DNA from 2 places in the Paenibacillus sp. ALE3 genome. Region 2 is predicted to be linked to the other one. Evidence: riboswitches for the same ligand, from Rfam matches in the RefSeq annotation. Region 2 holds a riboswitch; the other holds the start of a gene.

Region 1 (4,421 bases), 1.6 Mb from region 2:
GGAAGACCTAGTCCGACCCTAGCACAGCATGTGCTGGAGGACCTGGAGGGCCGCATCGGCGGCATTTTGGACGGAGGCCCCACGGGGGTGGGACTGGAGTCCACAGTAGTACAAGTCGGTGACGACGGAACCGTCACCATTTTGCGCCCAGGCGGTGTGACTGCTGAACAGCTCGCTACGGTTGCCCGCTCTGTCGTACTGGACCCGGCGCTGGCTGACACACCCGGGCAGGACGCCGATAGCCTGGCGCCACGCTCGCCGGGCATGAAGTATACTCACTATGCGCCACGAGGGCGCTTGAGTGTGGTACAAGGCCCGTCGTCTGTTGAAGTGACGGGCTGGATTCGCACCGCGTTGGCGGAGGCTACCGCGCGCGGGGAGCGCACGGCGGTGCTCGCGTTCGACGACCATGCCGCCAGCTACGCCGGAGAACGAGTCTACACGCTGGGCAAGCTGGACGCGCTTCATGAGGCGGCGCAGCGCCTATACAGCGTACTGCGCCGCTGCGATGAGGACGGCGTCACCTACATTTTGGCGGAAGCCTGTCCGCCGAAAGGATTGGGAGACGCCGTCATGAACCGACTGCTTAAAGCGGCAGGTCATCGAATCATCCGTCTGTAGCTTCTGTAAAGAATTGAGTCTCTTATTTTAATTTCTCCTCTCTCCTTATCTCTGTTTTGGGTATTTTCAGTGCCTGCTTGTACTGATTTGCCCCTTGTCCGCATAACGTGTACAAGAACAGACGGATAATGGAGGGATGGAGTATGCTGGCAGCCTCTGCCGATGCTGGGCAGGTTGTAACGATTCTGATCATGGCGGTAGCGCTAGGGATGGATGCGCTATCGCTGGGCGTAGGGATCGGTATGAAGGGGATACGCCTGCGAGACGTGCTGCGCATCAGCACTGTGATTGGTTTTTTTCACATCCTGATGCCATTGCTGGGAATGTTCACAGGCCATTATATGAGTTCTTTATTAGGCCATGTGACGACCTACTTCGCAGGGGGATTACTCATCCTTTTGGGCGGGCATATGGTATATAATTCCTTCAAGGGGGACGGCGTACACGTATTGGATCATCGGTCGCCTTTGGGTCTTTTGCTGTTTGCGCTTGGGGTGAGCATTGACTCATTTTCTGTGGGAGTGTCACTGGGAATGTTCCAGAGTGACCTGGTGCTGACTGTTCTGGCCTTTGGTTTTTGCGGGGGAGCGATGGCGATGCTGGGGCTGTTACTGGGGCGCAAGGTCAGCCGTAATCTTGGGGATTATGGAGAAGCGGTGGGCGGTGCTATTTTGCTGGCATTCGGCTTTATGTTTATGTTTTGATTTTAACGTAGACAGTGTAAAATAAATACAGGATTTGAGTAATCCTCTGTTTATATATTTTCAACATACGGGGGGTGAAGACGTTGAAGAATATTTTATTTGTATGCACAGGGAACACCTGTCGCAGTCCAATGGCTGAGGGAATGCTGCGTAAGCTGGCTGCTGAGCATGGTCTGGAACTGGACGTGCGTTCCGCTGGAGTAGCTGCGATGGACGGCACGCCGATATCCCGACATGCAGAGGCGGTTCTGCGTGATCACGATATATCCGATCAGATCACTTCAACTCCTTTAAGCGACGGGCTTGCCGAGTGGGCACATCTGATCTTAACCTTGACACAAGGACATAAACAGCATGTCGTACAGCGGTTCCCCCAAACGGCAGGCAAAGTATTTACGCTGAAGGAATATGTGGAGGACCGGGACGCAGTGCTGAATGACGTACAGGAGTTAGATGGCTTGTATGCTTCACAGCAGTTGATGGCTTCACTCGGACAAGAGCTATCGACGCAGGAGCGTGAACGAATGATTGAATTACACCAACGGATTCCGGGCTTCGATATCTCAGATCCATTTGGTGGTTCGCGTGAGGACTACGATGTCACAGCGGCAGAAATCCGTACGGCTTTGCATAAGTTGTTGGACAAGCTAAAAGGTTCTTCCGAATAAAATCGGCACCGTTCCTCTATTTTGTACGGAATCTGTTGATTTTCGACGGTTAATCCGTTAAGATAAGGTGGAAAAACGAGAATCCGGTGTAACTGGCGACAAAAGTGGGATCAACCACGATGGAGCATCGGATATACGGCCGGTCGCCTGGGCAAAAGAGCAATTCCACATAGGTGTGGACTGCTCTTTTTTCGTATACAAGCTACAGCAGATCTTCTGCTGCCTTCTTGTTCTTCCATTTTTTCTGCTCGAAATCTGAAACATCGGCTATAATATAGTCAGATTGTGATCAGGAGAGAGTGTGTTGAACTTGGGGCATGAAACCGTGCCTAGTCTCTGAGAGGCTGTTCAACCAAAGGAGGTTCCAATGGTAGAACAATTGGATCATGAGATTTCACTCGAAGCACAGACCGCTTCTGTCGTGCGGGAAATTGCGGAAGCGGCCAGTCTCAAAGCTGGTCGCCTGCTGGTTATTGGCGCAAGCACGAGTGAAGTGGCTGGAAGTCGGATCGGCACAGCAGGAGCGCTCGATGTGGCTCAGCAAGTGCTGTCTGGAGTAGAATCCGTTCGCAGAGAGTATGGCTTTGACGTGGCGTTTCAATGCTGTGAGCACTTGAACCGAGCACTGGTCGTTGAGCGTTCTCTACTGGAGCGATTAGGACTGATGGAGGTTGCGGCTGTTCCTGTTCGTACAGCAGGGGGCTCTATGGCTACCGTTGCCTATCGCTCTATGGATGATGCATGTCTGGCGGCGAACGTGCAGGCTCATGCCGGGATAGACATCGGCGAAACGCTGATTGGCATGCATCTGCGCCCAATTGCCGTTCCGTTTCGCCCAAGCCTTCGCTGGATTGGTGAAGCACGTGTGACAGCTGCGTTCACTCGTCCTCCACTTATTGGCGGACAACGGGCAGTGTACAGTCTGGAACAAGAAGCCGGCGGAAACTGCGATTAGCATTTGTCATGTCGGCATGTTAGTACTGATCTTTTTTGCATTAATGATGAGGTACCCAACAGAGGAACAGGCATTTGCTTGTATACCCAAAATTTGACCATGGAGAGGGAGTAATCAATCATGATGGAACATCTGCGTAAAAGTGACCCGGCAGTGATGGAAGCAATGGGGCTTGAACTGAAACGGCAACGCCACAATATCGAGCTGATCGCATCCGAGAATATCGTCAGTGAAGCAGTAATGGAAGCCATGGGCTCCGTGCTTACCAATAAATATGCTGAAGGTTATCCGAACAAACGCTACTATGGTGGCTGTGAGCATGTAGATATCGTCGAAGATATTGCACGTGACCGCGCGAAAGAATTATTCGGCGCCGAGCATGCGAACGTGCAGCCTCACTCTGGAGCACAGGCTAACATGGCGGTATATCTGGCAGCTCTTCAACCTGGAGATACTGTACTGGGTATGAATCTGGCGCATGGCGGCCACTTAACACACGGAAGCCCGGTTAATGCCTCCGGTTTGTTGTATAACTTTGCTGCTTATGGTGTACGTGAAGACAGCTTCCGTATCGACTACGATGAAGTGCGCAAAGCAGCCTTCAAGCACCGCCCTCGTCTGATCGTAGCTGGTGCAAGTGCATATCCGCGTACTATTGATTTTGAAGCTTTTGCTTCCATTGCTAATGATGTAGGTGCTTTGTTCATGGTGGATATGGCACATATCGCAGGTCTCGTGGCAGCAGGGATTCACCCTAGTCCAGTTCCTCATGCCCAATTTGTGACAACAACGACACACAAAACGCTACGTGGTCCGCGTGGGGGTCTAATTCTGACTCGCAAAGCGTGGGCGCAAGCGATTGATAAAGCTATCTTCCCTGGTACTCAAGGAGGACCACTGATGCACGTGATCGCATCCAAAGCAGTTGCTTTGGGTGAAGCGCTCCAGCCATCATTCAAAACCTATGCGCAAAACGTAGTTCGCAACGCACAGGTGCTGGCTGAAACACTGCTGGCAGAGGGGATTAACATTGTATCTGGTGGTACGGATAATCACCTGATGCTGTTGGACACACGCAATTTGAATATCACAGGTAAAGAAGCGGAGCATGTATTGGATTCCGTGGGCATCACGGTCAACAAAAACGCCATTCCTTTTGACCCAACGAGTCCGTTTGTTACTAGCGGGATCCGTATTGGTACACCTGCTGCAACTTCTCGTGGTATGGATGAAGAAGCTATGGTTAAAATCGGTAAAATCATTGCTGATACTCTTAAAAATCCAAAAGATGATACTGTATTGTCCAAAGCAAGCCAAGCGGTTGGCGAGTTAACAGACAAGTTCCCAATCTATCCAGGAACCCAATACTAATTCATCGTCATCCATATTCTTTATGTTACAAGGCTTTTTCTCTTCCGTTAGTGGAGGGGAGAAAGCCTTTTTTTAATTTCAGACGACTCGAAACTTACGTTT
Region 2 (4,421 bases):
CAGAACCATAGCCGACCTTGCTGATCAATCGCGAGATTGGAATACCTATTGGCCTTGATTGTCTTGATGCCTGATAAGGCATGAATTTGTGATACGGATAGAGTTTCGGACGGAGCTACATTTTTATCAAATTCTTTGGGCCACGTCCACACGGTACCATCTTTTTTTAAAGCTATGTTTTTAGCAATTGCCGTAATATCCTTTAATGATGAAATAGGTTCGAAGCCCTGCAATGCTTTTGTGTTTTTCCATACACTTCCGTCTTTTCTTAGGAATATCCAGCGTTCCTCATAATCCGGTCTTTCCTCATAGTAACTATCTATATGGGCAACCTCGCCGATGCCAGACAGGGGTTGAAAACGACTAAAGATATTTTTATCTCCGAGTTGATCAGCTGAAAATACATTCCCTTCGTTGCTAAGAGCGAGCATATGATCACCCAAACTACTTACAGTTGCGAGGTTCTGTAGTCCTTCCAGAGGAACAAATTTCACGGATTCAGAAATATTGTTTCTAGGCACATACCATGCAGAGTGGTCTTGCAAGGTAAATACTAGATCGCCTTCGTTGATAATATTAGAGAATGTTTTTACAACGTTCGGCTTGCCCTCTATACGAGTCGGTACGGATTGATTATAGCCCCACAGCCACAAGCTTCCATCGGATTGAATCAGACTTCCGGAATCATAGGAGCGAATATGGGATGTGGAATCATCTCCGGCCGCCCATACACTGGGACTGAGCAGCAATAACGTGATTATACTGAGTAATAGAGTACGTCTTTTCATACGATTTTCCTCATTTCTTGATCAATGTGTATAAGAGAAAAAATGTTCTTAAAGAATATCCCTTATCCATAGACGAAGAAAGGATAGAAAAGTTTTCCATAAATAATGAATCGTAATAAAATAACCTCCAAACCCAACGATTAGAGATGGGTTTGGAGGTTATTTATAATTAGCGAATAGGCAAAATATTACAGCTTGTGCACGGTTATGAGCTGATTAATTAGCAATTCGACTGCGCACAGTCAATAAGGTTTGCTCTTTAATTTGTCCGATTTCACGGAGGAGTACGGCTGTTTTGGCTTCGTAGGATTGTTTGACATCCAAGTCCTTGAGCGAGGCAAGGTTAATATCAATGGTAAGCAGGGCCGATTGAGCGGCTGCTTCAAACAAAATCGCGCCGATGCCCAGATCAGAAATCACATTTTTATTGGATATTTCAACAATGTTGTAGGCTTGTGATAGTCCGTCCCGGCATACTTCCAGCAGGCGCATAGGGACCTCAATGGCAGCAATCACCGCTGTTTGTAAGGAATGGGTACGATAGCGCTTTTCTTCGTCTGTTTCTTTGGGCAAACGCAACGCGGTCATGTACTGTTCAAAAGATTGGATGTCTGCGGCCATCAGTTCCTCACAATGTGTAGACAATCTCTCCATGCTGCTAATGACTTGCGTCATTTGTTCACGGAATTGCGCGAATTTTTCTCCTTGTGAAAGGTTGGCGGTCATGGAGGTCATAGCTGCGCCTAGTGCCGCAGCCAGCGCGGATACACTTCCTCCGCCGGGGGTAGGCGCTGCACTTGCAGCTTCTTTCAGAAAATGTGCGATGGACTGATTCCACGACAGTTCAGTCATGAATAAACCACCTCTCTGGAGTAATGTTGCAGACGTATCGCTTTGAGCAAGTTTTTGTACAAAATGGCAGTCGTTAAGGTACCCACACCGCCGGGAACGGGAGAAATGGCATGTACCTTTTCTACAACGTCCGGAGCAGCGTCACCCACGATTTTTCCCTCCAGCGTCTCATTAATTCCTGCATCCACGAGAATCAAACCTGGATGCACCATATCCTGCGTAATCACATCAGGGCATCCAACTGCGACGAAGGCAATATCTGCATGGCTCAGATGCTCTGCAATATCACGTGTACCTGCATGACAGGCGGTGACGGTGGCATTTTCTCTTTGCAGCATGTGGAAAAGGGGAAGTCCCACCGTCTGCCCAATGCCCACGAGCGTGACATTTTTGCCTGCCAAGGAGTGGCCGTAATGCTTCAACAGTTCAATACAGGCTTGAGGTGTAGCGGGGTACAGCCCTGCGTCACCCGTAACGGTAGCCAGCTTGTTATCAGGTGTAATTCCATCAATATCCTTGTAGGGGGCGATGGATTGTTTAATAACGGAGGCGGAAAGATGTTGAGGAAGCGGGAGTTCCAGCATAATGCCATGTACATGGGATGCATCATTTAGGGTGCCGATCAGGTGCAGAAGCTCGGCTTCGCTTACATGACGATTAAAAGTATGGAGATGAAATGAGATGCCCAGCTTCTCTGCTATTTTTTGCTTGGTCCGTGCATAGTATGCAGATGCCGGATCACCTTCTACTAACAGGGTTGCCAGATGGGGACGGTGTCCTTGCTGTTTCATTTGCTCTACTTGGGAACGGATCGTTGCATACACTTGCTCAGCTGCTTCTTTGGATTTCATAATAATAGCCATAGTCCGAGCCTCCTCTGAATTTATCGCATAATAGAATCAACAGGGTGTCATGGTCTTAAAAAACGAAAAAAAGTATTTGCACAAGGTCGTCAAGACAGACGAATCCTCTGCAAATACTTCTCCCAGGCGAACGGTACGCTTTGTTTGTATGCTCCCTCGTGGTTGATTCCACTGACTTCGCCAGTCACATACAGCGTTATATATCTTACATTTTAACAAAAAAACAGCAGAAAGGAAACCCGCGAACATTTGGCAAACAGGTTTGGTTAGTAGTCTATATGACAAATGTCATATGCCCGAACTGACGTTTATGACTACAGCAGATCCAGCGTTCTCCTTATACTGAGCTTAGATCAACATGTACGCCTGACAGGATCAAGGTATGGGCTGCATTTTAAAGGAGGATCATAATGGGTATGACACAACTCCCGTTAGCTCAATTGAAAAAAAATATGGCTCCCTACGAGAAAATAAACACGAAATCCAGCGTTCTGCAACTGATTAATACCTTGGGACCGCTAATCCTATTGTGGTATGCCGCTTATCTTAGCCTAGCGGTTTCTTACTGGCTTACGCTTCCAATTACCATTATTGCGGCAGGCTTTGTGGTACGGACGTTTATTATCTTTCATGATTGTGGTCATCAATCTTTTTTCAAAAGTCGCAAGCTGAACGATATTGTGGGAACGATTACAGGGATTATTACGCTCTGCCCTTATCACCAATGGAAAAATAGTCACGCGATCCACCATGCAACCAGCAGTAATCTGGATAAAAGAGGCACAGGTGATATGTGGGTGCTCACGGTAGAAGAGTACACAGCGGCTTCCACATGGACACGGCTGGCCTATCGTATATATCGAAATCCTTGGGTTATGTTCGGGCTAGGTCCGATCTATACTTTTTTGATTTCCTATCGGTTTAATGTCAAGACAGCCAAACGTAAGGAAAAAATAAACACTTATGTGACGAATATATCCATCGTTGCATTGTATGCACTGTTGTGCTGGGCTATTGGCTGGCAGGCATTCCTTCTGGTACAGACGCCTATCTTTTTTGTCTCTGGTATGTTGGGAATCTGGCTGTTCTATGTGCAACACCAGTTTGAGGATTCGTATTTTGAGCATGATGAAGAGTGGAGTTATATTAATGCGGCTGTAGAAGGCAGCTCTTACTACAAGCTCCCTAAAGTATTGCAATGGATTACGGGCAATATTGGTTTTCATCACGTTCATCACCTGAGCCCGAAAGTACCAAATTACAATTTGGAGAAAGCTCATGAAGCCACACCGTTGCTGCAAAAGGCGACCACGATCACAGTGAGTAGCAGTCTGCAATCTTTGAAATTCCGACTGTGGGATGAAAGTACCAAAACCTTTCTGACCTTTAAACAAGTAAAGCCGCTGCTTAGCAAACGTGTTGGCGCTTCAAAACCCATCCCCACACCTGTTGTAGGCACGGATAGAAAATAGACGTTGTACGGAAATTGGTATGTTAAGATAGGGATATCTAAAGTAGAAAAGGGTGGCAGGATGCAAAAGTGGTATCAGATTTTCCAAAGAAATACGGGACTTAGCCCTTATGTGTGGGTCGTCTTTTACATCCTGCCCTTTTACTATTTTAGCTCTTCATCTACAAGTCATATTATTCTGGGTACCGCGATTATTTTGGTGTTTTTTGCTTGTTATGTACTGGCTTTTGTCTCTCAAGGCTGGCTCATATACTTCTGGACCAGTGTGCAGATTGCTATATCGATTACGATGACGCTGCTATTTAGCTATATGTATTTTTCCATATTTATCGCTTATCTGATCGGTAATATTAAAAGTAAGGCTGCATTTACGACGCTGTATATAATTTTAATGGTTATTACGATTGGATTAATCAATTATGGGTTTGTTTCTCAGAATCCTGTTTT

Evidence for each region. A riboswitch is a leader RNA that binds a small molecule or an ion and turns the genes downstream of it on or off. The one in region 2 is predicted to bind ZMP and ZTP.
Region 1: another riboswitch for ZMP and ZTP. It lies ahead of ACXHJ2_RS00130 (TIGR01440 family protein); the one in region 2 lies ahead of ACXHJ2_RS18830 (bifunctional 5,10-methylenetetrahydrofolate dehydrogenase/5,10-methenyltetrahydrofolate cyclohydrolase).

The regions. Positions count from the first base shown of each region.
Region 1 is NZ_CM134214.1:21,897-26,317, forward strand. Features, by position in the region: gene ACXHJ2_RS00115 (L-threonylcarbamoyladenylate synthase) at 1-621, shown strand, start outside; gene ACXHJ2_RS00120 (manganese efflux pump MntP) at 765-1,325, shown strand; gene ACXHJ2_RS00125 (low molecular weight protein arginine phosphatase) at 1,409-1,993, shown strand; ZMP/ZTP riboswitch at 2,072-2,153, shown strand; gene ACXHJ2_RS00130 (TIGR01440 family protein) at 2,361-2,948, shown strand; gene ACXHJ2_RS00135 (serine hydroxymethyltransferase) at 3,069-4,319, shown strand.
Region 2 is NZ_CM134214.1:4,243,970-4,248,390, reverse strand. Features, by position in the region: gene ACXHJ2_RS18840 (stalk domain-containing protein) at 1-788, opposite strand, end outside; gene ACXHJ2_RS18835 (cyclodeaminase/cyclohydrolase family protein) at 1,005-1,640, opposite strand; gene ACXHJ2_RS18830 (bifunctional 5,10-methylenetetrahydrofolate dehydrogenase/5,10-methenyltetrahydrofolate cyclohydrolase) at 1,637-2,503, opposite strand; ZMP/ZTP riboswitch at 2,617-2,701, opposite strand; gene desA (Delta(5) desaturase DesA) at 2,914-3,975, shown strand; gene ACXHJ2_RS18820 (sensor histidine kinase) at 4,036-4,421, shown strand, end outside.